Regions from separate parts of the Pseudomonas sp. MM213 genome, predicted to be linked through region 4. Evidence: predicted binding sites of a transcription regulator. Region 4 holds the regulator's gene; each other region holds the start of a gene.

Evidence for each region. Region 4 encodes sigma-54, which starts transcription at its own class of promoters, with help from an activator protein. Its sites were predicted from a motif close to ANTGGCATNNANNTTGCTNT; they were not measured.
Region 1: flgB (flagellar basal body rod protein FlgB) is a predicted target of sigma-54. The motif match lies at 2,832-2,851, and genes of this name have one in related genera.
Region 2: K5R88_RS30400 (CmpA/NrtA family ABC transporter substrate-binding protein) is a predicted target of sigma-54. The motif match lies at 1,735-1,754, and genes of this name have one in related genera.
Region 3: K5R88_RS29045 (flagellar basal body rod protein FlgF) is a predicted target of sigma-54. The motif match lies at 3,795-3,814, and genes of this name have one in related genera.

Annotation. Positions count from the first base shown of each region.
Region 1 is NZ_CP081943.1:3,008,155-3,015,714, forward strand. It holds gene flgE (flagellar hook protein FlgE) at 1-1,165, opposite strand, end outside; gene flgD (flagellar hook assembly protein FlgD) at 1,197-1,919, opposite strand; gene flgC (flagellar basal body rod protein FlgC) at 1,935-2,378, opposite strand; gene flgB (flagellar basal body rod protein FlgB) at 2,382-2,789, opposite strand; gene cheR (protein-glutamate O-methyltransferase CheR) at 4,075-4,902, opposite strand; gene K5R88_RS13665 (chemotaxis protein CheV) at 4,949-5,881, opposite strand; gene flgA (flagellar basal body P-ring formation chaperone FlgA) at 5,963-6,724, shown strand; gene flgM (flagellar biosynthesis anti-sigma factor FlgM) at 6,892-7,218, shown strand; gene K5R88_RS13680 (flagella synthesis protein FlgN) at 7,267-7,560, shown strand, end outside.
Region 2 is NZ_CP081943.1:6,676,246-6,683,805, forward strand. It holds gene K5R88_RS30395 (ANTAR domain-containing response regulator) at 1-391, opposite strand, end outside; gene K5R88_RS30400 (CmpA/NrtA family ABC transporter substrate-binding protein) at 407-1,618, opposite strand; gene K5R88_RS30405 (quinone-dependent dihydroorotate dehydrogenase) at 1,847-2,866, shown strand; gene rmf (ribosome modulation factor) at 3,235-3,450, opposite strand; gene rlmKL (bifunctional 23S rRNA (guanine(2069)-N(7))-methyltransferase RlmK/23S rRNA (guanine(2445)-N(2))-methyltransferase RlmL) at 3,982-6,252, shown strand; gene K5R88_RS30420 (sensor domain-containing diguanylate cyclase) at 6,396-7,560, shown strand, end outside.
Region 3 is NZ_CP081943.1:6,376,435-6,383,994, forward strand. It holds gene K5R88_RS29025 (amino acid aminotransferase) at 1-365, opposite strand, end outside; gene K5R88_RS29030 (4a-hydroxytetrahydrobiopterin dehydratase) at 365-721, opposite strand; gene phhA (phenylalanine 4-monooxygenase) at 826-1,611, opposite strand; gene K5R88_RS29040 (sigma-54-dependent phenylalanine hydroxylase transcriptional regulator PhhR) at 1,995-3,554, shown strand; gene K5R88_RS29045 (flagellar basal body rod protein FlgF) at 3,869-4,609, shown strand; gene flgG (flagellar basal-body rod protein FlgG) at 4,655-5,440, shown strand; gene flgH (flagellar basal body L-ring protein FlgH) at 5,493-6,188, shown strand; gene K5R88_RS29060 (flagellar basal body P-ring protein FlgI) at 6,216-7,304, shown strand; gene flgJ (flagellar assembly peptidoglycan hydrolase FlgJ) at 7,316-7,560, shown strand, end outside.
Region 4 is NZ_CP081943.1:5,624,898-5,632,457, forward strand. It holds gene K5R88_RS25475 (class II fumarate hydratase) at 1-983, shown strand, start outside; gene K5R88_RS25480 (hypothetical protein) at 1,011-1,442, shown strand; gene K5R88_RS25485 (superoxide dismutase) at 1,444-2,055, shown strand; gene K5R88_RS25490 (ZIP family metal transporter) at 2,086-2,979, shown strand; gene K5R88_RS25495 (HPr family phosphocarrier protein) at 2,987-3,262, opposite strand; gene rapZ (RNase adapter RapZ) at 3,278-4,135, opposite strand; gene ptsN (PTS IIA-like nitrogen regulatory protein PtsN) at 4,138-4,602, opposite strand; gene hpf (ribosome hibernation-promoting factor, HPF/YfiA family) at 4,615-4,923, opposite strand; gene K5R88_RS25515 (RNA polymerase factor sigma-54) at 4,998-6,491, opposite strand; gene lptB (LPS export ABC transporter ATP-binding protein) at 6,676-7,401, opposite strand; gene lptA (lipopolysaccharide transport periplasmic protein LptA) at 7,401-7,560, opposite strand, start outside.

The sequences.
Region 1 (7,560 bases), 2.6 Mb from region 4:
AGGTGCCGGTGTTCGGCGCATCGTAGCCCGGGATACCCGACGCGTAGGTTTCTTTCCAGCTGGTGCCGCCTACTGGCTGCAGACCTTGCTCGTTGGTGAAGCTGGCGAGCGAGATCTGGCCGATGGCCTTGGTCTGGCTGTTGCTGAAGTTGGCCAGCATGATACCGCTACCATCGATGGTCAGGTTGGTGATCTGGCCGGTGGCGTAGCCGTTCTGCGTAGGAATCGAACGTGCGGTGTCAGCATTGTATTGCGAGGTTTTGGCCATGGAGACCGTAACGACGCCGGAAGTAGCGCCGTTCGCTGTCCACACGCCATTTTTCACGTCACCGGGAATCCAGCCGGTGACCCTCAGGTCAGGGCTCACGATCGGCGCCGGAACGGCCGGAGTGGTAACCGAAACCAGATTGCCCGAGGTATCGAACACCATGGTCGAAGCGACCGGCAGGTTCAACGGAACCGCGGTAGGACTAGGGTCGGTGCCATTCGGGTTGCGACCATCAATCAGGGTGTAGGTTTTCCAGGTGTTCGCCCCGGTCTTGACCATGTATTGGTCCATGACGTGCTTGTTACCCTGAGTGTCATAAATCGGGGTACTGAACTGTTTGGTGAAGGTGGCTTCTTTGGTCGAATCAAACGGGGTGGCAACCTGATCGATAACCGGTGCGGTGGAGTTCAGGTTGATCGTCGACGACACCGTGGAGGTGTTTTTTGGCGCCAGGTTCGAAGTATCGATACGCAGGTCGGTCAACACGCCGTTGATGATCTTGCCGTTGGCGTCCACGCCGTAACCTTGCAGACGCGAAGTGCCGTCGGTGTTGGTGACGTAACCGTCCTTGTCGACCTTGAACGTACCGGCACGGGTGTAGGACAGCGAGCCGTTGTCGTTCAGCACGAAGAAGCCGGAACCGTTGATGCCCATGTCCAGCACGTTGCCGGTGTTGTTGACGTCGCCCTGGGTGAACTGCTGGGAAACGTTGGCCAGGCGCACGCCGTTACCAATGGTTTTGCTGCCGGAACCCAGCTTGGTGGCCGAGTAAACGTCCGAGAATTCCGCACGGGACGATTTGAAACCGGTGGTCGCGACGTTGGCGATGTTGTTGCCGGTCACGTCCAGTTGTTTGTTGGCTGCATAGAGACCGCTAAGGCCGATATTGAAAGACATATTCCACTCCTTTGTGCCGTGTTAGTCGGCTCTACATACCAATTGTTTGTACTTTGGACAGGGCGATGCTGCCCCCACCGGCGAGATTGAGCATCAACTCACCACCGGTCTGGCTGATGGTCACGCTGCTGACAGTCGCCGGCAGGTACGTCACCAGCGAAGTCGCCTTGCCGTCGTAAGTTGCGGTGGCGCCGAAGGTGTACGTACCCGCCTTGGCCACTTCGCCTGCATCGTTCTTGCCGTCCCAGATGAAACTGGCGCTGCCGGCTTTTTGGCTGCCCAGGTCGATGGTGCGGATGACCTTGCCATCGGCGTCGGTAATCTTCACTTTCACCGGGTCCACCGAGGCCGGAACCGCGATGGTCCCGTTGAAGCTCTTGGAGGTATCGACCACGGCCTTCTCGCTCGGCGCGATGACCGAACGCCCGACCAGCGACGAAGCCTGCAGGGCCTGGGACGAGTTGTAATTGCTGGCCAGGCCACTCACGGTGGTGTTGAGCGTGGTGATGCCTTCCAGGCTGCTGAACTGCGCCAGCTGGGCAACGAACTCGCCGTTGTCCTGCGGCTCCAGCGGGTTCTGGTTCTTCAGCTGTGTCACCAGCAACTGCAGGAACGCGTCCTTGCCCAGGGCCTTTTTGCCGGTGGCGCTGTTCGTGGCGGACGCCAGGCCATCGGCGCTGGTGTTGGTCTTGATCGAGGAGTTGGCCAGGATGTCTTTGAGGCTAATGCCGCTAGTGGTATCGGTAACACTCATCTGAGTCGCCCCTTATCACTGACCGAGGGTCAGGACCTTCTGCATCATGGTTTTGGCGGTGTTCATCATTTCGGCGTTGGTCTGGAACGAACGGCTCGCGGAAATCATGTCGGCCATTTCTTCAACCACGTTGACGTTCGGGTAGTAGACGTAGCCCTTGGCGTCGGCCGCCGGGTGGTTCGGCTCATAGCGCGCTTCAAGATTGCTCTGGTCTTCGACCACGCCCAGCACTTGCACGCCCTGACCGGCCGCGTCCTGGTTCTGGAACAACGAATCGCTGCCGCCGCTCTGCCCGCCCTGGAACATGGTGGCGAACACTGGATGACGTGCGCGATAGGTCTGGTCGATGCTCGACGAGACGGTCTCGGCGTTGGCGATGTTCGAGGCCACGGTGTTCAAGCGCGTGGTTTGCGCACTCATGCCGCTACCGGCAATGTTGAAAACACTGGATAGAGACATGTCTTACTCTCCGCGAATGGCTGACATCAGCCCTTTGAATTTGCTGTTGAGCAAGGTGAAGCTGGCCTGGAAGTTGATCGCGTTTTCCGCGTAGTTCGACTGTTCCAGCTGGGCGTCCACGGTGTTCTGGTCAATCGACGGTTGCATCGGCGTGCGATACAGCAGCGACTCGTCGCCATTGCCCATGCCTTCGGCTTCGATATGACGGTTGTTGGTCATGTTCAAGGCGAATGTGCCGCTCTTGGTTTTCTCGTTCTGCTCGGCGAGCACTTTCGAGAAGTCCAGATCCCGAGCCTTGTAGTTCGGGGTGTCGGCGTTGGCGATGTTGTTGGCCAGGACTTCGGCACGCTGGGCGCGGAAGCCCAGGGCTTGTTCGTGGATACCGAGCGCTTTATCGAAGCTGATGCTCATGTCGGGAAACCTTCGGGTGACCTGATTTTTCGTACGATGGATATAGCAAGCGGCGTGCCAATTCAAAAAAGCCCGTAAACCGGGGCTTTGCGGGCTTGGGCAAGGCGGCAATGCCAGAAAAGCGGCAACGGGTTTCCGCCGTCTGCCGCTTTTCTGCCGCTTTCGGTTTGGGGCTAGGGTTGTGTGCATATCCGTTTTGGGGGTAACGGCGGCTATTGGTTTCGCCCTTACGGCGAGTCACTTGGAAGAGCCCCAAGTAACCAAGGGCTTTTGCCCCTTTCGTTCGGTGCCTCGCCTAGGCTCGGCATACCCTCGCTCCGGTCCTGCTCCGTGGGCCCGCCGCCATCGGCCATCCATGGCCGGGGGCGGCTAACCCGGCATCCATGCCGGGTTGCCCACTGCGCAGAACCTCCACTCGGCCTCTCGAGGGGGCGACCACCGCCACAGCCGCCGAGGCGGCCTGAAAGCCGACCTGGCTCTTTGGTCGTGTGCACACTTCCGCATTGTGATGGCTGCACTAATTTTGGATATTTGCACATTCCCCCTGTAGGAGCCGGCTTGCTGGCGATGGCGTCCGTCCAGCCAATACATGCGTCGACTGATCCACCGCTATCGCCAGCAAGCCGGCTCCTACAAGGGATTGGGTTCACACGATTCAAAATGGTAGGAGCTGGCTTGCCGGCGATGGGCGTCAACGACAACGCGGGCTGTCTGAATGAACGCGTTGCCCCGACGCTGTTCGCCGGCAAGCCGGCTCCTACAATGGATTGGGTTCACACGATTCAAAATTGTAGGAGCTGGCTTGCCAGCGATGGACGTCAACGATAACGCGGGCTGTCTGAATGAACGCGTTGTCCAGACGTTTTTCGCCGGCAAGCCGGCTCCTACAGGGAATCGCGTTTGCTTTTGATTTTCACCACTCATCAGGCCGAGCGTTAGCTCGCCTTCAGCTTTTGATCTGAGCGCCCCCTCGAGAGGCCGAGCGCAGGTTCTGCGCAGTGGGCAACCCGGCATGGATGCCGGGTTAGCCGCCCCCGGCCATGGATGGCCGATGGCGGCGGGCCCACGGAGCAGGACCGGAGCGAGGGCATGCCGAGCCACAGCGAGGCACCGAACGAAAGGGGCAAGAGCGCTTTGGTTACTTTCGCGCTTTTCGAAAGTGACTCGCCGTAAGGGCGAAACCAATAGCCGCCATAACCCCAGAAACGGATATACACACCAACACAGCAGACAAAAAAAAACGGGAGCCCCAAGGACTCCCGTTTTTCAAACTACCGCCAACCCATCACTTAGCCTGGTAAATGATCCCCGGGCTGCACTGGACCATCTGGTAATGATCCGGCAAACCGTTCAGCGCTTCAGACGCGCCAAGGAACAGATAACCGCCAGGCTTCAACGTGCTGTGGATGCGCAACAGGATGTCTTTCTTCACCTCGGCGGAGAAATAGATCAGCACGTTGCGGCAGAACACGATGTCGAACTTGCCGAGGCTCGCGTAGCTGTCCAGCAGGTTGAACGAGCGAAACTCCACCCGACTCTTGATCGGCGCCTTGATGGCCCAGCGCCCCGGCCCTTTCGGGTCGAAATAACGTTGAAGACGCTCGGGCGACAACCCGCGGCCGATGGCCAGGCTGTCGTACTCGCCAGTCTTGCAGTTGGTCAGCATGGTGCCGGACAGGTCAGTGGCAACGATCTGCACACCCATCTTCAACTGGCCCATATTGACCCGCTCGAACTCGTCGATGGACATCGACAGCGAATACGGTTCCTGACCCGACGAGCAGGCCGCCGACCAGATTCGCAAGCGTTGCCCCGGAGCCGCCTTGATCGCTTCGGGCAGTACCTTGTTCTTCAAGACTTCAAACGGATAGGTGTCACGAAACCACAGGGTTTCGTTGGTCGTCATGGCATCGACCACCAACTCGCGCAAACCGCTGCGCGGCTGGGTCTGGATGCGCTGAACCAGCTCACCCAGGGACTTGATGCCTTGCTGTTCCATCAGTTTGTTGAGACGGCTCGAAACCAGGTACTGCTTGTTTTCACCGAGCAAAATGCCACAGGCTTTTTCCAGGAAGACCCGGAACTGTTCGAAATCCAAATTACCCGTAGACAAAGATGCCGCCTCTTAAATCGTGTTAACCACCAAGGGCAAAAGGCCCCTAGCTGATGTCTGCTGCTTTGATCCGGTCAACTACCCGGGATGCCAGGTCATCAGGACGGAATTTGGCCAGGAAGTCATCGGCACCGACTTTCTTGACCATCGCCTGATTGAACACACCCGACAACGAAGTATGCAGGATGATATGAAGCTTTTGCATGCGAGGGTCGTTGCGGATCTCGGCCGTCAGGGTGTACCCGTCCATCTCCGGCATCTCGATGTCGGAGATCATCATCAGGAACTCTTCTTCCGGCTTCTTACCCTCGTCGGCCAGTTTGCGCAGATAATCCAGCGCTTGCCGTCCGTCGTTCAACGCCACCACTTCGACACCGACCGTTTGCAGGCAACGCGTGACCTGCTTGCGCGCCACCGACGAGTCATCGACCGTCAGCACCCGCAGCGACAGCGCCTTGTGCTGGGTTTCGACATCGACCACGCCGACGGAAATCGCTTCCGGTGTCGGCGCCACTTCCGCCAGGATCTTCTCGACGTCGATGATTTCGACTAACTGATTGTCGACCCGAGTCACAGCCGTCAGGTAATGATCGCGTCCGGTGCCCTTGGGAGGCGGATGAATCTCCTCCCAGTTCATGTTGACGATGCGTTCCACCGAGCGCACCAGGAAACCCTGGGTCTTGGTGTTGTACTCCGTGATGATCACGAAAGGATTGCTTTGATCTTTAAGCGCCCCGGAACCAGTCGCCATTGCCAGATCAAGGATCGGAATGGTCGCCCCCCGGATATTTGCCACACCGCACACGACAGGACTGGACTTGGGCATCAGGGTCAGCTTGGGGCATTGCAGCACCTCGCGAACCTTGAACACGTTGATCCCGTACAGCTGCTGGCCGTCGAGACGGAACAACAACAGCTCCAGGCGATTCTGCCCTACCAGTTGCGTGCGCTGGTTTACCGAATCCATTACACCAGCCATGCCCAGACTCCTACACCAACGCTAAGTGTGTTGCGACGCACATTCATCACTAAACGGCACGGCGCTTGCTTTTTAACTTTTATGAACACAGAACCGACATTTTTCCGACGCCTGACATCACCTATCCGCAGATTGCTCTGTGCAGTGTCGGCCGTTTGCCTGTTCAACGCTGGCAGCCCTGCCTTTGCTGACGCAGTTACCTTGCCTGACATGCTTATCGGCGTCACCCAGGGCTTTCTTGAATTCACCGTAGAAGACTATCTGGCTACCAGTCAAACGGAAGGTCGCTACGAAATCCAGGTCAACCAGCTCGACCAGCGACTGCGCATGCCCATGTGCGACAAGGAATTGACAGCCAGCCTCGAGAGTCCGGCCAAGCCGCTGGGCCGGGTCACGGTCAAGGTTCGCTGCGAGGGGGCATCGCCCTGGACAGTCTTCGTACCCGCTCAAGTCCGCCTGTTTCGCGACGTTGTGACCGTCACCCGGCCCCTGCGCCGCGCAGGGATTGTCGAGCCCGATGACGTGACGCTGCGCGAGCGTGACGTCAGCCTGATTGGCCAGGGCTACTTCACATCCGTAGACCAGGCGATCGGCCAGCGACTTACCCGACCAATGGTCACCGACCAGGTGATTACCCTGGTTCATCTCGAACAGGCGGAAGTCATTAGCAAAGGCGATCAGGTGGTGATTACCGCCCGCAGTGGTACGCTCAGCGTGCGAATGCCCGGCGAGGCCCTGTCCAATGGCAGAATGGCCGAGCAGATACGGGTGAAAAACCTCAACTCCAGACGGGTCATCAAGGCGCAGGTTACCGCGCCAGGTCAGGTGGAAGTGTCCATGTAGGATTCTCTGTTCGTGAAGATGTGGCGTTGCCCGAGGCTGTTCCCTAAACTGTGCCGCATGCAGGAGAAGTGCTGGCGCATGCGGGCCCATTTGATAAATGGGTCTAAAGTTTTCACAGGGAGAGCCGAAAACATGGCAAGCGTCCAAATACTCAGAGGTTTTTTACCATGGTCATCGATTTCAGCCGTTTGAACAGCTCCTCGCCACTTACGGGCAGTACACGTACCAGCGTTGCCAAGGAAACTGCCGACGCCGGCAAATCCGCGCCGCTGAATACCCCGGCCGAACAGGCCACTGCCATCAAAAGCGGGGAATCGGTACACCTCAGCAATGAGGCTCAACAGTTGCAACAGGTCACTGACAAGCTGCGCGATCAGCCTGCCGTCGACAACGCCCGTGTGGCCGAGTTGAAAGCAGCGATTGCCGATGGCAGCTATAAAGTCGACAGCAGCCGTGTAGCCAGCAAACTGCTCAACTTCGAAGCCCAGCGCTAGGCTACGGCCCGCGCCAGGCTTTTGGACGCTTAAAACCCAAGGCCAGCCATGCAAGACACTAATTTACTGCAACTGATCACCGACGACTTTGCTCCAGCGCAACACTTGCTTGAGTTACTGCAAACCGAGTCCCTCGCCTTGCACGGTCGGGACATGCCACTGCTCGAAGAGATTCTGGCGCAGAAACAGGCATTGATCATTCTGCTTGAACAGCATGGCCGCAAGCGCAGCGAAATCCTCGCCAGCCTCAACCTGCCGACCAATCGCAACGGCCTGGAGCAACTCGCCAGCCATTCGAGCATTGGCGAGCAGTTGCTGGCCCAGAGCGATGTGCTGACCGAT
Region 2 (7,560 bases), 1.1 Mb from region 4:
GCAGTTGCGCGCGCAGGGCCTGGTCGCTTTCGAAGCGTGCCATGGCCACGTCGAGAATCGGCTGCAAGCGTTGTGCGTGAATGCCTTCGACGATGTAGGCGCTGACCCCGGACTTGATCGCCTGACGCATCACGTCGGGGTCATGTTCGTCGGTAAACATCACAATCGGCCGTGGCTGGTCTCGACTCACCAGCACCACTTGCTCCATCACATCGCGGCTCGGTGACTCGGTATCGATCAAAATCACATCCGGACGCACCGTTTCGACGCGCGCGGGCAGGTCGATGGTCAGGCCGGACTCGTCGATGACCTCGAATCCGGCTTCGGTCAGGGCGGCCTTCAAGCGGCCGACTTTCTTCGCGGTGTCGTTGATCAGCAGGATACGCAGCATGTTCGTAGTCTCCTGTCAGCGGCTGGCGAGTAGGGGCGAGCTGTCGCTCATGGCGTGCAGTTTGAAGCTGCGGGCATACCCGGCCGGGTCCGAGCCGTCCCAGATTTTGCCGTCGATCAACTGGCTGCTGCGCATTTCCCTGGCCGAAGAATCGACATCGACCGCGCTGGCTGCCTCTCGATACAAGTCTAGTTGCTGGACCTGACGGGCCACGGCGAGGTAGTCCGGGTCGTCGCGCAGCAAACCCCAGCGACGGAACTGGGTCATGAACCACATGCCATCGGACAGGTAAGGCTGATTGACCTCGCCAGCGCCATGGAAGCGCAGCGCGTGCAGGTCTTGCCAGCGGTTGCCGAGGCCGTCGGCGTAGTCGCCGAGCAGGCGCGGTTCGATGCAGTCGAGCGGCGCGTCCAGGTATTGGGGGGCGCTCAGCAACTGCGCGGTGCTGCGGCGATTCTCGACGCTTTCTTCAATGAAGCGGCTGGCCTCCAGAATCGCCTTCACCAGCGCCCGGGCGGTATTGGGATATTGCTCGACGAAGGCGCGGGTGCAGCCGAGGACTTTTTCCGGATGATCGGGCCAGATGGTCTGGGTCGTTGCCATGGTGAAGCCGAGATTGTGTTTCACGGCGCTGGCGGACCAGGGTTCACCGACGCAGAAACCGTCGATTCGCCCGGCTTGCAGGTGCGCGACCATTTGCGGCGGCGGCACCACCACACTGTCGACGTCGTGCAGCGGATGAATGCCCTGGCTCGCCAGCCAGTAATACAGCCACATGGCGTGGGTGCCGGTCGGAAAAGTCTGGGCGAAGGTGAGTTTTGGGCGAGTTTGGTGCACGTGGCGGTCCAGTGCTTCAGGACCGGTCACGCCCAGCGCCTGCAAGCCGTGGGAAAGGTTGATGCTCTGGCCGTTCTGGTTCAGGCCCATGAGCACCGCCATCTCGGTCGGCGCCACGCCGCCGATGCCCAGGTGCACGGCGTAGATCAAACCGTACAGGCTGTGGGCGGCATCGAGTTCGCCGCTGACCAGTTTGTCCCGCAGGTTGGCCCAGGAAGACTGGCGCTTGAGGTTCAAGGTCAGGCCGTAGGGCTGGGCGAAGCCCTGAGTGGCGGCGACCACCACCGAGGCGCAATCGCTCAAGGCCATGAAACCGAGGTTGATGTCGGTCTTTTCCGGGGCATCGCTGCCGTTGACCCAGGCCAGTGGGCCCGCTGTGGTTTCATTCATGGCAAAACACCTTCAAAAAAAACGTCGTCCCAGGCCTTCGCGCAAGCAAAGCCGGGTGACGACGCCATTGTCCTTCCACTCATCCCGTCGTTGGCATGAGTGCTGATGCCTGTGTTGGTGCAAGGCATATGCCATCGCTTGCTGATTTTGTCGCGCGCCTCGCTTGCGACCCCGATGCCCGGCTATAATCGCCGCCTCATTTCGCCGCCATTCGAGTCAACGCCGCCCATGTACACCCTGGCCCGTCAGCTGTTGTTCAAACTTTCCCCGGAAACCTCCCACGATCTGTCCCTGGACCTGATCGGCGCGGGCGGGCGTTTGGGCCTCAACGGCTTGCTGTGCAAGGCGCCGGCAAAAATGCCGGTGAGCGTCATGGGCCTGGACTTCCCGAACCCGGTGGGTCTGGCTGCCGGTCTGGACAAGAACGGCGCGGCCATCGACGGTTTTGCCCAGTTGGGTTTTGGTTTTGTCGAAATCGGCACCATCACGCCACGTCCACAGCCGGGCAATCCGAAACCACGGATTTTCCGTTTGCCGGAAGCTGAAGCGATCATCAACCGCATGGGCTTCAACAACCTCGGCGTCGATCACCTGCTGGCCCGCGTGGCTGCGGCCAAGTACAAGGGCGTGCTGGGCATCAACATCGGCAAGAACTTCGATACCCCGGTCGAGCGTGCGGTCGACGACTACCTGATCTGCCTGGACAAGGTCTATGCCCACGCCAGCTATGTGACGGTCAACGTCAGCTCGCCGAACACCCCGGGCCTGCGCAGCCTGCAGTTCGGTGATTCGCTCAAGCAATTGCTGGCTGACCTGGCGACTCGTCGTGCCGAGCTGGCGTTGCGTCACGGTAAACATGTTCCGTTGGCGATCAAGATCGCACCGGACATGACCGACGAAGAAACCGCACAAGTCGCTCAAGCGCTGATCGAAACCGGGATGGACGCGGTGATCGCCACCAACACCACCCTGAGCCGCGTTGGCGTCGAAGGCATGGAATACGGTGACGAGGCGGGCGGTCTGTCCGGGGCGCCGGTTCGTGACAAGAGCACCCACACCGTGAAGGTGCTGGCGGCCGAGTTGGCGGGTCGTTTGCCGATCATCGCCGTGGGCGGCATCACCGAAGGCAAGCATGCCGCCGAGAAAATCGCGGCGGGTGCGAGCCTGGTGCAGCTCTATTCCGGCTTCATCTACAAAGGCCCGGCGCTGATTCGCGAGTCCGTGGACGCCATCGCCGCCCTGCGCTAAACCCCGTACTTGTAGGAGCGGCCGGGCGGCGTTCCGTTTGCCGGCGAAGGCGTCCTGACGATCGCTTTCGCCGGCAAGCCGTGCTCCTACAAGGTCGTTGGCGTCCTCGAGATCGCTTTCGCAGCATTGCATAACCCTTGTAGGAGCCGGCTTGCTGGCGATAGCGGTGGGGCAGCGACACATGTATCGCCTGATAGGACGCCATCGCCAGCAAGCCGGCTCCTACAAGGGGAATGTGTTTTGTCAGAATGCAGGCATAAAAAAGGGCCCCTTGAAGGAGCCCCTGGGCCGAAGCCCGCCGCCCGGATGGGGCGTGCGTGGTAAGTCGTTACGTAATCAGGTTGTCGTGTCGGAGTGTGTGCCCTGTGTTAGCCGACGGCGTGAAGTTCGTTGAGTCTATGGATTCCCGCAGTGCCGGTCATACCGTCCCAGTTGTCGCCGCGTCCTTCTCGCCAGCCGTTAATCCAGGCTTGGCGTACTGACGGTAGAGTAAATGGGCAAAGCTCACGGGATTTGCCACCAACGCCATATTGATATCCGCGTAAAAATGCTCTTTCCAACGGATCACGCTTAAGTCTTCTCATAGGGTGTTGCCCTCACTTGTTGACTGTATGTATCGCGTTGACCTCAATCGAGGTCTGGCAGAAATGTCTGCCGTTGGGGGGCTCGCTGCCGGCGTGGCGAGCCAAGGTGTTGACGTCCGTTGTGGCGCCAACCTGTATTGAGTTCTAACCAATGCGTCACATCGAGGGAATGATCGTTTTGTCATAAGGACGTAACCATAAAGATGCTATGGCCATAAGTAACACGATGTTTGTCCCGTGTTTATTAGCCAAAGCCCTGTATGATCGGCCCCCCGCAGGATGATGGGGTTAATCCTTTAGTGAGAATGCCTCGCGTTGGTCTCGGGCATTATTCGACGAAGGGTCGAGTTATGACATTTTGTTGCATCAACTTTTTTATCTGCCCGTGCATCTAAGCTCTTCTAACCTGAGCAGCACGGGTGGGACGGCACACCTTCGTGCCACGCGGGCGCTCTTTTAGAAAAGCGCCTGATTGAAAACCGGGCCGGCAATGCGTTGTCGGTTCACTTAGCCAAAGGCTCTGAAATTCCAATGTCCGATCAATTCGAAATCTTCCTCACTTGCCCCAAAGGCCTCGAAGGCCTGCTCATCGAGGAAGCCGTCGGGCTTGGCCTTGAAGAAGCGCGTGAGCACACCTCTGCCGTGCGCGGCATGGCGACCATGGAAACCGCTTATCGCCTGTGCCTGTGGTCGCGTCTGGCGAACCGGGTGCTGCTGGTGCTCAAGCGTTTCCCGATGAAGGACGCCGAAGACCTGTATCACGGCGTGCTCGATATCGAGTGGCAAGACCACATGCTCAACGACGGCACCCTGGCCGTCGAGTTCAGCGGTCACGGTTCGGGCATCGATAACACGCACTTCGGCGCCCTGAAAGTCAAAGACGCCATCGTCGACAAACTGCGCACTCCGCAGGGCGACCGTCCGTCCATCGACAAACTCAACCCGGACCTGCGCATTCACCTGCGCCTGGACCGTGGCGAAGCGATCCTGTCCCTCGACCTCTCCGGCCACAGCCTGCACCAGCGCGGTTACCGCCTGCAGCAAGGCGCGGCGCCGCTGAAGGAAAACCTCGCGGCTGCCATCCTGATCCGTTCCGGCTGGCCGCGCATTGCCGCCGACGGCGGCGCGCTGGCTGACCCGATGTGCGGTGTCGGTACGTTCCTCGTCGAAGCGGCGATGATCGCCGCCGATATGGCACCGAACCTGCGTCGCGAGCAGTGGGGTTTCACCGCGTGGCTTGGCCACGTGCCGGCGCTGTGGAAAAAGCTTCACGAAGAAGCCACCGAGCGCGCTGCGGCCGGTCTGGCCAAGCCACCGTTGTGGATTCGTGGCTACGAAGCCGACCCGCGCCTGATTCAACCGGGCCGCAACAACGTCGAGCGTGCCGGCCTGAGCGAGTGGATCAAGATCTACCAGGGCGAAGTCGGCACCTTCGAGCCGCGTCCGGACCAGAACCAGAAAGGCCTGGTGATCTGCAACCCACCGTACGGCGAGCGTCTGGGCGACGAGGCGAGCCTGCTCTACCTCTACCAGAACCTCGGCGAGCGTCTGCGTCAGGCCTGCCTGAACTGGGAAGCGGCGGTGTTCACCGGCGCGCCGGACCTGGGCAAGCGCATGGGCATCCGCAGCCACAAACAGTATTCGTTCTGGAACGGCGCGTTGCCGTGCAAGCTGCTGCTGATCAAGGTCACGCCGGATCAGTTCGTCACCGGCGAGCGTCGCACCCCGGAACAGCGTCAAGTCGAGCGCGAGCAGGCGGAATACGATCAGGCACCGAACGAGCCGCAGGAACGCCAGTACAACAAAAACGGTAACCCGATCAAACCGGCCGCGGCACCCGCTCCGGTGATCGAGCAACCGCGTTTGAGCGAAGGCGGGCAAATGTTTGCCAACCGTCTGCAAAAGAACCTCAAGGCGCTGGGCAAGTGGGTCAAGCGTGAAGGCATCGACTGCTATCGCGTCTACGATGCCGACATGCCGGAATACTCGATGGCCATCGACCTGTATCAGGATTGGGTCCACGTCCAGGAATACGCCGCGCCGAAATCCATCGACCCGGAAAAAGCCTCGGCGCGCATGTTCGATGCACTGGCAGCCATTCCGCAGGCGTTGAACATCGACAAGAACCGCGTAGTGGTCAAGCGTCGCGAGCGTCAGAGCGGCACCAAGCAGTACGAACGCCAGGCGGCGCAAGGCAAGTTCGTCGAGGTCAACGAAGGCGGCGTGAAGCTGCTGGTCAACCTCACCGACTACCTCGACACCGGGCTGTTCCTCGACCACCGGCCAATGCGCATGCGCATCCAGAAAGAGGCGGCCGGCAAGCGCTTCCTCAATCTGTATTGCTACACCGCGACGGCCAGCGTCCACGCAGCCAAGGGCGGCGCGCGTAGTACGACCAGCGTCGACTTGTCGAAAACCTACCTCGACTGGGCGCGTCGCAACCTGTCGCTGAACGGTTTCTCCGACAAGAACCGTCTGGAGCAGAGCGACGTGATGGTCTGGCTGGATGCCTGCCGTGACGAGTTCGACCTGATCTTCATCGACCCGCCGACCTTCTCCAACTCCAAGCGCATGGAAGGGATCTTCGACGTGCAGCGCGATCAGGTGCAGTTGATCGACCTGGCCATGGCGCGACTGGCGCCGGGTGGCGTGTTGTACTTCTCCAACAACTTCCGCAAGTTCGCGCTCGAGGAAAACCTCACCGAGCGTTACGCGGTCGAGGAGATCACGACCCAGACCATCGATCCGGACTTCGCCCGCAACGGCAAGATCCACCGGGCCTGGAAAATCACCGCGCGTTGACAGTTTTTTGCATTGGATCCACAGAGCCTTGATTTTTAAAGGCTCTTGGCTTCTTTCAGTGCTGGTCAAATTGATGGCTAATAGCTATAACTCATCGCATGGCCAATGGGCTTTTCCGGCACCTGGCGTTTTGAGTTGCCTCTATGTCGTTGCACGCCGTGCGCCCAAAGATCCTGGGTTTTATCAGTGAAGACGTCTCGGCCTGGCTGGTCGCGCTGTTTGTATTGGTCGTCGGCGGGGTTCTCACCGGGTTGCTCGCCTGGTCGACCCTGAATCTGTTTCACCAACAATTGCGGCAACGTTTCCAACTGCTGGCCAGTGAACGTTACAGCCGTATCGAAGAACGCTTCGAAGATCAGGAGCAGCGCCTCGATGGCCTGCGCCGGTTCTTTGTCAATTCCGCTTCGGTTGCCCGCGAGGAATTCGACGGTTACACCCAACCTTTGCTGCACCGGACTCAGGCCTATTCGTTCGCCCTGCGGGTCAGTCGTGCCGAGCGGGCGGAGTTTGAGCGTCGGGTGCGGAAAGAGGGGGTACCCGATTTCAACATTCGTGAGCTCAATGCCGACGGTCAGCTGCAATTGGCGGCGGAGCGCGATGAGTATGTCGCGGTGCTGTACAGCCAGACCCAGAGCAAGCTCGGCTCACCGTTGGGTTACGACCTGGCCGCGCAGCCCCTGCGCCGTGCCACCCTGGACCGGGCGGACCAGCATGGCCGGATGGCGGTGTCGCAGCCGATGCATCTTGTCGCTATCGAGCCGGCTTATGCGCGGGGCGTGTTGCTGGTGGCACCGGTCATGCCACGCAAAAGTCCAGACACGAAACCTTACGGTTATGTGATGGCGGTGATCAGCATGCGGCAGTTGCTGGCCGATGGCTTGCCGGAAGCGGGCCGTGATTATCTGTCAGTGCGAATCCTCGACCTGTCCATCGAAGAACAGCACGAAGTGCTTTACGAATCGCCCAACGGCCCTGCCGTCAGTGAGTTGTCCGCGACCCGGCTGCTGCGGCTGGCCGACCATGACTATCAGGTCGACATCCAGCCCAGCGAGGCCTTCCTGCAAGCCAACCACTCTTCGGTCAGCAGCCTGGTGGTGCTGGGCGGGTTGCTCAGTCTGCTGCTCAGCTCGCTGCTTTATGTGTTGGTCAGTCAGCGGCAACGCGCGCTGAAAATGGTCGAGCAACGGACCCAGGAGTTGCGTGCCCGTGAGCAGGAGCTGCGCGGTACCCATGGTCAACTGCGTGGCGTGTTGAATGCCGCGACCCAGGTGGCAATCATCGCCACCGACCTGCGCGGCGTCATCAGCA
Region 3 (7,560 bases), 750 kb from region 4:
CGGCCCGGCAGGCACTGGGCGATGAAGTCCGCGCTCAAGCGCAACGCACCGGTACCGCCCGGCGTCTGGGTGGCTCCGGCGCGTTGTTCGGCGATCAGCGCAGAATCGGCGCCGAGCACCAACTCGTTGATGGCTTTGCCGAACGCCGGTTCGCCGTGACCGCCGATGTAGGTCTTGGTGGTCTGGCGATCCACCAGGCGCTGCTCCGCAAGCTTCACGGCCTGTGGAATCGGCGTCAGGCCAAAGGCGTCTTTATAGACGCCCACGCCAAGGTCGAATTTGCGCGGGTTGGGGTCCTGCGCATAGGCCTCCATCAGGCCGAGAATCGGGTCGCCGGGTACTCGACCTATGGCGTCGAAATGCATTATTTGCGGCCCTCGGCGTCCTTGGCCACTTCGTCAGTGCGCGCGGCCATGATGAAATCGTTGCGGTGCAGGCCTTTGATGGAGTGGCTCCACCAGGTCACGGTGACTTTGCCCCATTCGGTCAGCAGGCCCGGGTGGTGACCTTCAGCCTCGGAGATTTCACCGACGGCGTTGGTGAACGCCAGCGCGTGCTTGAAGTTCTTGAACAGGAAAACCTTTTCCAGCTGCATGACGCTGTCGCGGACTTCGATGTTCCAGTCCGGGATTTGCTTGATCAGTACCGGCAGCTCTTCGTCGCTGACCTGAGGGGCGTCGGCGCGGCAGGCTTCGCAATGGGCTTGGTTCAATGTGGACATGATGTGTTCCTGAATTCGAATGATTGGAAATCGGCCGTCAGTGCAACCACGCTAAACCAAAGCGTCGATTCCTGACAGGCTCACTTGATTCTAAAAGCTGCGGATCACGCGGCTTTTGGCGGAAATTTCGGTGCGTGCAAGCCCAGCTGCATGCCTTGCTTGACCATGCCCATGATGTCTTCGTGGGCGAGGTCGAACAGACGCTTGAGGTTCGGCAGGACGAAATACAGCGGTTGCAGGATGTCGATGCGGTAAGGCGTGCGCATGCATTCCAACGGGTCGAAGGCCTGATGCTCAGGTTCGTTCGACAGGCTGTAAACGGTTTCTTTCGGTGAGGAAAGAATGCCGCCGCCGTAAATGCGCTGGCCTTGAGGGGTATCGACCAGGCCGAACTCGATGGTCATCCAGTACAAGCGCGCCAGGTACACGCGTTCTTCCTTGGAAGCCTTCAGGCCGAGTTTGCCGTAGGTGTGGGTGAATTCGGCGAACCAAGGGTTGGTCAGCAGCGGGCAGTGACCAAAGATCTCGTGGAAAATGTCCGGCTCTTGCAGGTAATCCAGCTCTTCGCGGGTACGAATAAACGTCGCCACCGGAAACTGTTTGTTGGCCAGTAATTCAAAGAAGGTCTGGAAAGGAATCAGTGCGGGTACTCGGGCAACCTGCCAGCCGGTGGTTTCACCGAGGACTTTGTTGATTTCGCCGAGTTGCGGAATGCGGTCGTGGGGCAGACCGAGTTTTTCGATACCGTCCAGGTATTCCTGGCACGCACGCCCTTCGATCACTTTCAGTTGGCGAGTGATCAGCGTGTTCCACACCGCGTGTTCTTCGGCGGGGTAGTCGATAAAACCTTGCGCATCGGGCTCGCGAGCCACGTACTGCGTCTGCTTCATGCTGCTCTCCTGCTAGGGGATTTCGTTCTTGTTATGTCCTGCTATGGACTTAGAAATACCTCAGGAATTGCGATGTTGCAGCACGTGTAAGCCGTCGCATGTAGGAAAATTCGTTGGTTTTCGTAAACTTTTCGTTACGGATTGGCGACTGTGGCGCTGCGCATGAGTTTTTCGGGTTTGAAATGGCTCACAGGTGTCACATAATCTTGACGACTATCTGAGCGCACCCAGAGAAATATTTCCCTTGTGGGCCTCGATTGATTGGTAAGCCGCTGTAGGTAGGAGCCGGCTTGCCGGCGATAGCGTTCTCAAGGACGCCATCGCCGGCAAGCCAGCTCCTACAGGGAGCGATCTCATTGCCTTAATTTACCTTCGGGCCTTATATGCGTATCAAAGTCCACTGCCAGAACCGCATCGGCATCCTGCGCGACATTCTCAATTTGCTGGTCGAGTACGGGATCAACGTTGCTCGCGGTGAAGTGGGTGGCGAGCATGGCAACGCGATCTACCTGCATTGCCCGAACCTGATCAATATTCAGTTCCAGGCATTGCGTCCGAAATTCGAGTCGATTGCCGGGGTCTTTGGCGTCAAGCGTGTAGGCCTCATGCCGAGCGAGCGTCGGCACATGGAACTCAATGCTTTGCTCGGTGCCCTGGAATTTCCGGTGTTGTCGATCGACATGGGCGGCTCGATTGTCGCGGCTAACCGCGCGGCGGCGCAGTTGCTCGGCGTGCGTGTCGATGAGGTGCCGGGGATTCCCTTGTCGCGTTACGCCGAGGATTTCGATTTGCCGGAACTGGTGCGCGCCAACAAGTCGCGGATCAACGGGCTGCGAGTCAAGGTCAAGGGTGACGTGTTTCTGGCCGACATCGCGCCGCTGCAATCGGAGCATGACGACAGCGAGGCCATGGCCGGCGCGGTGCTGACGCTGCACCGTGCCGACCGGGTAGGGGAGCGCATTTACAACGTGCGCAAACAGGAGTTGCGCGGGTTCGACAGCATCTTCCAAAGCTCGAAAGTGATGGCGGCAGTGGTGCGTGAGGCCCGGCGCATGGCACCGCTGGATGCGCCGCTATTGATAGAAGGCGAAACCGGCACCGGCAAGGAACTGCTGGCACGCGCCTGCCACCTGGCGAGCCCTCGGGGGCAGTCGCCGCTGATGGCGCTCAATTGCGCCGGCCTGCCGGAGTCCATGGCCGAGACTGAACTGTTCGGCTACGGCCCCGGCGCGTTCGAAGGCGCCCGTGCCGAAGGCAAGCTCGGGCTGTTGGAGCTGACGGCGGGCGGTACGCTGTTTCTCGATGGCGTGGGGGAAATGAGCCCGCGCTTGCAGGTGAAATTACTCAGATTCCTGCAGGACGGTTGCTTCCGTCGTGTAGGCAGTGATGAAGAGGTTTACCTCGATGTGCGAGTGATCTGTGCAACGCAGGTCGACCTGTCGGAACTGTGCGCTCGTGGCGAGTTTCGCCAGGATTTGTATCACCGCTTGAACGTGCTTTCGCTGCATATCCCGCCACTGCGCGAATGCCTGGATGGTTTGACGCCGCTGGTGGAGCACTTCCTTGATCAGGCCAGTCGGCAGATCGGTTGTGCGCTGCCGAAGCTGGCGCCGGCGGCCATGGAGCGGCTCAGTCACTATCATTGGCCGGGCAACGTTCGGCAGTTGGAGAACGTGCTGTTTCAGGCGGTTTCGTTATGCGAGGGCGGGACGGTCAAGGCAGAGCATATTCGCCTGCCGGATTATGGCGTGCGTCAGCCGCTTGGCGATTTTTCGCTTGAGGGTGGGTTGGATGAGATTGTCGGGCGTTTTGAAAAAGCGGTGCTGGAGCGTTTGTATTCGGAGCATCCGAGCAGTCGGCAACTGGGCAAGCGGTTGGGGGTTTCGCATACCACCATTGCCAATAAGTTGCGTGAGTATGAAGTCGGCAAGACTGAGTCCTAGCTGGCGTTTGCTGTGTTTGTTTTGGCCCCATCGCGAGCAGGGCTCGCTCCTACAGGGGATTGCATTCCAAATGTAGGAGCGAGCCCTGCTCGCGATAGCGGTATCCTGTTCAGCCTCAAGGTCAAGCCTTGCCACTTACCGGCATAACACCGCCGGTTTTTCGTCTTTGACACATTCCCCCATTTCCCCCCTGAACGCCCCAAGTCCTTTGTTTGCCGGGCTCCGCGCCGCCAGAAAAAAGTTGGTCTGCAAATTGCTTATCGCTCAGCAGTACAGCGGTGGGCGGCAAACGTCCGGCATGCAGAGGAAAGAGTGTGGACAAGTACCTTTATGTGGCAATGACCGGCGCCAGCCAGAATGCACTGGCGCAGAAGGCTCATGCGAACAACCTGGCGAACATCTCCACCAACGGCTTCCAGAAAGACCTGGAGCAGGCGCGTTCGATGCCGGTGTTCGGTGACAGCTTTCCGGCGCGTGCGTTTGCGATGTCCGAACGTCCGGCCACCGACTTCTCCGCGGGCTCTCTGGTACAAACCGGTCGCGACCTCGACGTCGCGGTGCAGGGCAACGGCTGGCTCGCGGTGCAGAACCCCGACGGCGGTGAAAGCTACGTGCGCACCGGCAGCCTGAACGTTGACGCTCTGGGCGTGTTGCGGGCCGGCAACGGCATGCCGGTGATGGGCAATGGCGGGCCGATTTCCGTGCCGCCCGAGCAGCAAATCGAAGTGGGCGAAGACGGCACCGTCAGCATTCGTGCGATGGGCGAAGGCCCTCGCGTGATGGCTGAAGTCGACCGCATCAAGCTGGTCAACCCGGATTTCAAGAACATGACCAAAGGCCTGGACGGTTCGATCCACACCAAGGATGGCAAGCCGGCGCAAGCCGATGCCAACGTCAAACTGGTGTCCGGGTTCCTGGAGTCGAGCAACGTCAATGCCGTGGAAGAGATGACTTCGGTGCTGGCGCTGGCCAAGCAGTTCGAGCTGCACATCAAGATGATGAACACCGCCAAAGACGATGACCAGGCCATGGCTCGGGTCTTGCAGATCAGCTAATTATCAGAACGTCGCGCCGTAAAACAGGCGCACGAGGAGAATCGAATGCTTCCGGCTCTATGGGTTGCCAAAACAGGTCTGTCCGCCCAGGACACCAACCTGACCACCATTTCCAACAACCTGGCGAACGTGTCGACCACGGGTTTCAAACGTGACCGCGCCGAGTTCCAGGACCTGCTGTACCAGATCAAACGCCAGCCAGGCGCCCAGTCGACCCAGGACAGCGAACTGCCGTCGGGTCTGCAATTGGGTACCGGTGTGCGCATTGTCGGCACCCAGAAAAACTTCAACGCCGGTAGCCTGCAAACCACCGAGCAGCCGTTGGACATGGCCATCGACGGTCGCGGTTTCTTCCAGATCCTGCAACCGGACGGCACCACGTCCTACACCCGTGACGGTACCTTCCACCTCGACTCCAACGGTCAGATCGTGAACGCCAGCGGCTTCGCCCTCGAGCCGGCCATTGTCATTCCGAACGACGCCCAGACCTTCACGGTCGGTCGCGACGGCACCGTGTCCATCACCATTGCCGGCAACCCGGCATCCCAGGTGATCGGCAACCTGCAAACCGCCGACTTCATCAACCCGGCCGGCCTGCAAGCGGTGGGTAACAACCTGTTCCTGGAAACCGCCGCCAGCGGCGCGCCGCAAGTCGGCACGCCAGGCCTGGCCGGTTTCGGTACCACGCTGCAGAACACCCTGGAAACTTCCAACGTCAGCACCGTTGAAGAGATGGTCAACATGATCACCACTCAGCGCGCCTACGAGATGAACTCCAAGGTGATCTCCACCGCCGACCAGATGCTCTCGTTCGTAACGCAGAATCTGTAATCAAGTCTATGAGGCGGTCATGAGGCCGCCTGCAACACCGTGAGGTAGGGTCATGAATCGCTTTGTATCTGTCCTGGCACTGAGTGGCGTCGTCGCGCTGGCGGGTTGCGTCGGTCCGACGCCCAAGCCCAATGACCCTTACTACGCCCCGGTGTTGCCGCGTACGCCATTGCCGGCTGCCGCGAACAACGGCTCGATCTACCAGGCCGGTTTCGAACAGAACCTGTACAGCGACCGCAAGGCGTTCCGGGTCGGTGACATCATCACCATCACCCTGAACGAAAAAACCCAGGCCAGTAAAAACGCCAACTCGCAAGTGGCCAAGAACAGCAAGGCCGGCATTGGCCTGACGTCGTTGTTCGGTGTGGTGCCCAACACTAACAACCCATTCAGTGACACTGATCTGACACTGAATGCGAGTTACAGCGGCGACCGCGCGACCAAGGGCGACAGCAAGGCCGGGCAGGGCAACAGCCTGACCGGTTCGATCACCGTGACCGTCGCCGACGTCTTGCCCAACGGCATCATTGCCGTGCGCGGCGAGAAGTGGATGACCCTCAATACCGGTGATGAGCTGGTACGGATCGCCGGCCTGGTCCGGGCCGATGACATCGCGACCGACAACACGGTTTCGTCAACGCGCATCGCCGATGCACGCATCACCTATTCGGGCACCGGTTCGTTTGCCGATGCGAGTCAGCCAGGCTGGTTCGACCGTTTCTTCCTCAGCCCGCTGTTCCCTTTCTAGGTGGTCACGTTGAATTTCAAACACCTGATGGTGGCTGCGTTCCTGATGTCCGCAGCCTTTGGTGCTCAGGCTGAGCGGCTGAAGGATATCGCCAGTATTTCCGGCGTACGTTCCAACCAATTGATCGGCTACGGCCTGGTGGTCGGGCTCAACGGTACCGGCGACCAGACGACGCAGACGCCGTTCACCCTGCAAACCTTCAACAACATGCTCTCGCAGTTCGGCATCAAGGTGCCGCCCGGCTCGGGCAACGTGCAGTTGAAGAACGTCGCGGCGGTATCGATCAGTGCCGACTTGCCGGCCTTCGCCAAACCGGGTCAGCAGGTGGACATTACCGTGTCTTCCATCGGTAACTCCAAGAGCCTGCGTGGCGGCACCTTGCTGCTGACGCCGCTCAAGGGTATCGACGGCAACGTTTACGCGGTCGCCCAGGGCAACCTGGTCGTCGGCGGTTTTGATGCTGAAGGTCGCGACGGTTCGAAGATCACCGTCAACGTTCCGTCGGCCGGTCGCATCCCTGGTGGTGCGTCGGTCGAGCGTTCGGTGCCGAGCGGTTTCAACCAGGGTAACAGCCTGACGTTGAACCTCAACCGCTCCGACTTCACCACCGCCAAGCGCATCGTCGACAAGATCAACGACATGCTCGGCCCTGGCGTTGCCCAGGCCATCGACGGCGGTTCGATTCGCGTCAGTGCGCCGCTGGATCCGAGCCAGCGCGTCGACTATCTGTCGATCATCGAGAACCTTGAAGTCGATCCGGGTCAGGCGGTGGCGAAAGTCATCATCAACTCCCGCACCGGCACCATCGTGATCGGTCAGAACGTCAAGGTGTCCCCGGCCGCCGTGACTCACGGCAGCCTGACCGTGACCATCACCGAAGACCCGATCGTCAGCCAGCCCGGCCCTCTGTCCAATGGTCAGACCGCTGTTGTGCCGCGCTCGCGGGTCAACGCCCAGCAGGAAGCCAAGCCGATGTTCAAGTTCGGCCCGGGCACCACCCTCGACGAGATCGTGCGTGCGGTGAACCAGGTCGGCGCGGCGCCAGGCGACTTGATGGCAATCCTTGAAGCACTGAAACAGGCCGGCGCGTTGCAAGCCGACCTGATCGTGATCTGAGGCCGGCGACCATGGATATGCACAAGAGTGGTCTGGTCAGCAGCGCCGATTCGGGGTCCTATTCGGACCTCAATCGTCTGAATCAGCTCAAGGTCGGCGACAAGAACAGTGACGAAAACCTGCGCAAGGTGGCGCAGGAATTCGAGTCGCTGTTCCTCGGTGAAATGCTCAAGTCCATGCGCAAGGCGACCGACACGCTGGCCGAGGGCAACCCGCTCAACACGCCGGCGGCCAAGCAGTACCAGGAAATGTACGA
Region 4 (7,560 bases):
AGAGCAGCAACGACATCATCCCGACCACCATCCACGTCAGCGCTGCGCTGGCATTGCATGAGCAATTGCTGCCGGCATTGGTGCGCTTGGTGCAGGTGATCGAGCAAAAGGCTGAAGAGGTTCACCACCACGTCAAAACCGGTCGCACTCACTTGATGGATGCGATGCCGGTGCGCATGAGCCAGGTGCTCAACGGTTGGGCGCAACAGCTCAAAGCCAACATCGGCCATCTGCAGGATCTGCTGCCGAGCCTGCAATCTCTGGCTCAGGGTGGCACGGCGGTGGGCACCGGTATCAATGCGCACCCTGAATTTGCCGGGCTTTTCAGCCAGCAGTTGAGCAAGTTGACTCAGGTGCAATTCACGCCGGGCACAGATCTGTTTGCACTGATCGGCTCTCAGGACACCGCCGTTGCGGTTTCCGGGCAGCTGAAAACCACCGCTGTCTCGCTGATGAAAATCGCCAACGACCTGCGCTGGATGAACTCCGGCCCGCTGGCCGGCCTCGGTGAAATCGAACTCGAAGCCTTGCAGCCGGGCTCGTCGATCATGCCCGGCAAGGTCAACCCGGTGATCCCGGAAGCCACCGCGATGGTCGCCGCCCAGGTGATCGGCAATGACACGGTGATCACCATCGCCGGTCAGTCGGGCAATTTCGAGCTGAACGTGATGCTGCCGATCATCGCCCAGAACCTGCTGAGCAGCATCGAATTGCTGGCCAACTCCAGCTACCTCTTGGGTGAAAAGGCTATCGCCAGTTTCAAGGTCAACGAAGCCAGGCTCAAGGAAGCGCTGTCGCGCAACCCGATACTGGTCACGGCACTCAACCCGATCATTGGTTACCAAAAAGCTGCGGAGATCGCCAAGAAGGCTTATCAGCAGGGCCGGCCGGTGATCGATGTCGCTCTGGAGCACACCGAACTGTCGCGCAGCCAACTGGAAGAGTTGCTCAATCCGGAAAAGCTCACCGCAGGCGGCGTGTAATCACCGCAACCGCTTAGGAGGCTCACCATGGAGCACTGGAAACGCACGATCGAAAGGGCAAACCGTTGTTTCATGCTGGGCGAATACGTCGATGCCCGCGAGGCGTACTTGCAGGCATTGGCCCTGGCCCAGGTGTTGTTCGAGCGCTGGGCGGATGCCGACGAAGCGGTGGCGGCCTGCGTCATTTCCCATCACAACCTCGCGGACCTGCATTTGCGTCTGAACCAGCCGGAGGAGAGCGCCGAATACCTGTGCGCCATCCACCAGCGCTTGTTGAAGACCATGCAGGACCCGCGACTGGCGCCGGCATTGCGTGAAGCCGCACTGCGTCAGAGCAGCAAAACCTACGTCGAACTGCTGAATTTCATCAGCGAGCATGGCGAATACCCGCGCACTCATCGTTTGCTGCACGTCGATGCCGCGTCGCCCCCTGCGCCTCTACATCATGGAGTCCACTGAAATGGCTTTTAGCTTGCCTGCCTTGCCGTACGCCTACGATGCCCTGGAACCGCACATCGATGCGCAGACCATGGAAATCCACTACACCAAGCATCACCAGACTTATATCAACAACCTCAACGCGGCTGTCGAAGGCACCGAGTTCGCCGAGTGGCCGGTGGAAAAGCTGGTGGCAGCAGTCCAGCAACTGCCGGAAAAGCTCCGCGCGGCGGTGATCAATCAGGGCGGCGGTCACGCCAACCACTCGCTGTTCTGGGAAGTGATGGTGCCCAACGGCGGCGGTCAGCCGGACGGTGAGTTGGCCAAGGCCATCGAAGACCAGTTGGGCGGCCTCGACCGTTTCAAGGAGGCCTTCACCAAAGCCGCGCTGACCCGTTTCGGCAGTGGCTGGGCCTGGCTGAGTGTGACGCCGCAAAAGACTCTGGTCGTTGAAAGCAGCGGCAACCAGGACAGTCCCTTGATGAACGGCAATACGCCGATTCTGGGGCTGGATGTCTGGGAGCATGCCTATTACCTGCAGTATCAAAACCGCCGGCCGGAATACATCAACGCTTTTTACAACGTGATCAATTGGCCCGAAGTCGCTGCGCGCTATCAGGCTGCACTGGTTTAAGTCTTCTATAAAAACAATCCTGGGCGGGCTATGGGCACTGAAACACTGGCGATCGGAAGTGGACGAATGTTTCGTTACGCGTTTGGGTCGCTGTTACTACTGGCGGGCATGAGCCTGTTGGTTGCGCATGGGCTCGCGTGGCTGGACCTTGAGCCGAAACTGCTGCGTGCGTTGCAGGGCGGGGCCATTTGCGCCTTGGGCACGGCCTTGGGCGCGGTGCCGGTGCTGGTGATTCGACGCATGCCCCAGGCGGTCAGCGATACGCTGCTCGGCTTCGGTGCCGGGGTGATGCTCGCGGCGACGGCGTTTTCGCTGATCGTGCCGGGCATTGCCGCCGCTGAAAGCCTGGGGCTGACACCCTGGGCGGCCAGCGGTCTGATCAGTTTCGGCATCATGCTTGGCGCGTTCGGGCTGTATCTGGTGGATCGAAAGGTTTCCGGCGCCTCACCGGAAATGCTCGTCGGCACGCTGGAGCGGCCGGTCATTGCGCCACGGATCTGGTTGTTCGTGTTTGCCATCATTGCCCATAACATTCCCGAAGGCATGGCGGTCGGTGTCTCGGCGGGTGGCGGCATGCCCGACGCCGACAGCCTGGCCATGGGCATCGCCTTGCAGGATGTGCCGGAAGGATTGGTCATTGCGTTGGTGTTGGCCGGGGCAGGGATGTCGCGGGTCAAGGCGTTCCTGATCGGGGCAGCATCAGGCTTGGTCGAGCCGGTCTTCGCACTGTTGTGCGCCTGGCTGGTGAGCCTGGCCGAACTGCTGTTGCCATTGGGCCTGGCGCTCGCGGCCGGGGCCATGTTGCTGGTGGTCACGCACGAAGTCATCCCCGAGTCGCGCCGCCATGGTCACGACAAGCTGGCCAGCCTTGGGCTGCTGATCGGGTTTTGTTTGATGATGGTGATGGATACAGCGCTCGCCTAGGCGAGCGTTATTCGCCTTCGTCGAAGTAACGGTTGATCAAGTCTGTCAGCGCATCCAGCGCTCTTTGCTCGTCTTCGCCTTCGGTGCTGATATAGATTTTGGTGCCTTTGCCTGCAGCGAGCATCATCATTGCCATGATGCTTTTGCCGTCGACCGTTGATTCCGGCGTTCGTCCGACTCTGATCGTGCAGTCTTTGAACTCGCCGGCGACACCAACGAATTTGGCGGAAGCACGGGCATGCAGACCCAGCTTGTTGATGATTTCGATTTCCAGAGCAGGCATCGCGATGTGAATCCTTTAGCTGAGGTCGCGGTGGCGGACCTGGACGTTCTTCAGGGTTTTTTGCAGGGCCTGACCCAGACGTTCGGTCAGATAGACGGAGCGGTGATGCCCGCCGGTGCAGCCGATGGCAATGGTGACATAAGCGCGGTTGCTGGCGGCAAAGCGCGGCAGCCATTTGAGCAGGTACGTGGAGATGTCCTGGAACATCTCTTCGACGTCCGGCTGGGCGGCCAGATACGTGGCAACCGGTTCATCAAGCCCGGACTGATCGCGTAGCTCGGGCTTCCAATAGGGGTTCGGCAGGCAGCGCACGTCGAACACCAGGTCGGCGTCCACCGGCATGCCGCGCTTGAATCCGAACGACTCCACCAAAAACGCAGTACCGGGTTCCGGCTGGTTCAGCAGGCGCAACTTGATGGTATCGCGCAGCTGATACAGGTTCAGGTTGGTGGTGATGACCTTGAGATCGGCGAGGTCGGCAATCGGCCCGAGCAGGCTGGTTTCGTCGTTGATCGCCTCGGCCAGCGAGCGATTGGCGCTGCTCAGCGGGTGACGACGGCGAGTTTCCGAAAAACGTTTCAGCAAGGTTTCTTCGTCGGCGTCCAGGTACAGGACGTCGCACTGGATATGCCGGCTGCGAACTTCTTCGAGCAGTTCCGGAAACCGGCTCAGGTGGCTCGGCAGGTTGCGCGCATCAATAGAGACGGCAACCAGCGGTTGCGCCAGTTCGGTGTGGATCAGCGCGCGTTCAGCCAGTTCCGGCAACAATCCGGCGGGCAGGTTGTCGATGCAGTAATAGCCGTTGTCCTCGAGAACATCGAGCGCGGTGCTTTTACCTGAGCCGGAACGGCCACTGACGATGATCAAGCGCATGATTAGTGCCCGTTTTGCTCGTCCAGGACAACCTGATACAAGGCTTCATTGCTCGGGGCGCTACGCAGGCGATCGCGGACTTCCTTGCGATCGAGCATGCTGGCGATCTGGCGGAGCAATTCAAGGTGCGCATCGGTAGCGGCTTCGGGGACCAGCAGGACGAACAGCAGGTCAACCGGAGCACCGTCGATGGCGTCGAAATCGATGGGGGCGTCCAGGTGCATCAAGGCACTGATGGGCGAGGTGCAACCTTTCAGCCGGCAGTGAGGGATAGCGATGCCGTTGCCAAAACCGGTCGAGCCGAGTTTTTCACGGGCAATCAACGCCTCGAAGACATCTTGCATCTCCAGATCCGGCACTTCCCGGGCGATCAGGTTGGCAATTTGCTCGAGGGCTTTCTTTTTGCTGCCGCCCGGCACGTTCACGAGGGAACGGCCGGGGGTCAGGATGCTTTCAAGTCGGATCATGGGTTGGGAGTGTTAACGACCGGTCGCGCCCTGGAGGAGGCTCTGGGTCTTTTCCTTATGCTTTTTGAGTTGTTTATCCAGCTTGTCGGTCAATGCGTCGATCGCCGCGTACATATCGGTATGTTCCGCGTTGGCGACCACTTCATTGCCGGGAATATGCAGCGTGGCTTCGATTTTCTGCTTCAGCTTTTCGACCGTCATCGTGACCTGCACGTTGGTGATCTTGTCGAAATGCCTCTCTAACCGTTCGAGTTTTTCGCCGATGTAGGTGCGAAGAGGTTCGGTCACTTCCAGTTGGTGTCCACTGATGTTGACTTGCATACAGCTTCTCCTTCGTTGCCAGTGCATAAAGCGGTAGACCAGATGATCTACCACTGGAACGCTGTGGCGTGGCTCTACATCAACCGCTTGCGTTCGCTCGAAGGCGCGATCCCGAGGGATTCGCGGTACTTGGCGACGGTGCGGCGAGCCACCTGAATGCCTTGTGCCTCCAGTAAACCAGCGATCTTGCTGTCACTCAACGGCTTTTTCTGATTTTCCGCGGCAACCAGTTTTTTGATGATCGCGCGGATCGCCGTGGACGAGCATTCACCGCCTTCGGAGGTGCTGACGTGACTGGAGAAAAAGTATTTCAGCTCATATATGCCCCGGGGGGTATGCATGAATTTTTGTGTGGTTACGCGGGAAATCGTCGACTCGTGCATGCCCACCGCTTCGGCGATGTCATGCAGCACCAGCGGTTTCATCGCTTCGTCGCCGTATTCCAGAAAACCGCGCTGATGCTCGACGATCTGGGTGGCAACTTTCATCAGGGTTTCGTTGCGGCTTTGCAGGCTCTTGATGAACCAGCGGGCCTCTTGCAACTGATTGCGCATGAAGGTGTTGTCGGCACTGGTGTCGGCGCGGCGCACAAAACCGGCGTATTGGGCGTTGACCCGCAGCCGTGGCACCGATTCCTGGTTCAGCTCGACCAGCCAGCGCTCGTTGTCCTTGCGCACGATCACGTCGGGGACGACGTACTCGGCTTCGCTGGATTCGATCTGCGAGCCAGGGCGCGGATTGAGGCTCTGAACCAGTTCGATCACCTGGCGCAGTTCATCTTCCTTGAGCTTCATGCGGCGCATCAGCTGGCTGTAGTCGCGGCTGCCGAGCAGGTCGATGTAATCGGTGACCAGGCGCTTGGCCTCGGCCAGCCAAGGTGTCTTGGCAGGGAGTTGGCGCAATTGCAGCAGCAGGCATTCACCCAGGTTGCGGGCGCCGATGCCGGCGGGTTCGAATTGCTGGATGCGATGCAGGACGGCTTCGATCTCGTCCAGTTCGATGTCGAGTTCCGGATCGAAGGCTTCGAGGATTTCCTCAAGGGTTTCGTCCAGGTAGCCCTGATTGTTGATGCAATCGATCAGGGTCACGGCGATCAGGCGATCGGTGTCGGACATCGGCGCCAGGTTCAGTTGCCACAACAGGTGGCTTTGCAGGCTCTCACCGGCGGATGTACGGGTCGTGAAATCCCACTCGTCGTCATCGTTGCTCGGCAGGCTGCTGGCGCTGGTCTGGTAGACGTCTTCCCAGGCGGTGTCGACGGGCAGTTCGTTGGGAATGCGCTCGTTCCAGTCACCTTCCTCGAGGTTATCCACCGTCGGGGCGGTTTCCTGATAGGAGGGTTCTGAAACGTCGGCGTTGGGTTGCTGTTCGGCTTTGTCGGCCAAGGGGTCGGCGTTATCGAAGTCGTCGCCTTCTTCCTGGCGTTCGAGCATCGGATTGGACTCCAGGGCCTCCTGGATTTCCTGTTGCAGGTCCAGGGTCGACAATTGGAGCAGGCGGATGGCCTGTTGCAGCTGCGGTGTCATCGTCAGCTGCTGGCCCATTCTCAAGACTAGCGATGGTTTCATGGCAGGGGCTAAACACCTTATTCGCCGGCGCACATGCGCCATCCACTACAGGGCGCCGAAGCGCCAAACATAAGCAAATTATATGCCCGAAACCGTAGCGTTTGCCTAGAGCGCTGTAACAATAAAAAAGTATTGATTTTTTATCGAGACAAGCGCTCGGGCAGCCAGCCAGACACCTTAGTGCTTACAGGCGGAACTCATGGCCCAGATAGACTTCTTTCACGAGGTCGTTGGCCAGGATGGTGGCCGAATCACCTTCGGCGATCAGTTGGCCATCGTTGACGATGTAGGCGGTTTCGCAGATATCCAGCGTCTCACGGACGTTGTGGTCGGTGATCAGCACGCCAATGCCCTTGGCCTTGAGGTGGTAGATGATCTGTTTGATGTCGCCCACCGAAATCGGGTCCACGCCGGCGAACGGTTCGTCGAGGAGGATGAATTTCGGGTTGGTGGCCAGTGCCCGGGCGATTTCCACGCGGCGGCGCTCGCCACCGGACAGGCTCATGCCGAGGCTGTCGCGGATGTGGCTGATGTGGAATTCCTGCAGCAGGCTTTCCAGTTCCTTGCGGCGATCGGCCTTGTCGAGTTCCTTGCGGGTCTCGAGGATCGCCATGATGTTGTCGGCGACCGAGAGTTTGCGGAAGATCGACGCTTCTTGCGGAAGATAGCCGATACCGGCCTTTGCACGACCGTGCATCGGCTGGTGGCTGACGTCCAGATCATCGATCAGTACGCGACCCTGATCCGCCTGAACCAGGCCGACAATCATGTAGAAACAGGTGGTTTTACCGGCGCCGTTAGGGCCAAGCAGGCCGACGATCTGACCGCTGTCGATAGACAGGCTGACGTCGCGCACGACCTGACGGCTCTTGTAGCTCTTGGCCAAATGCTGAGCTTTCAGAGTTGCCATTACGGGGCCTTTTGCTCGTCGGTTTTCTTTTTCGGCTGGATAACCATGTCGATACGCGGACGCGACTCGGTCACGTTGGTGCCCGTGGCACGGCCTGCGCTGGCAAGCTTTTTGTTGGTGTCGTAGACGATTTTCTCGCCTTGGGTGACGTTACCGTCC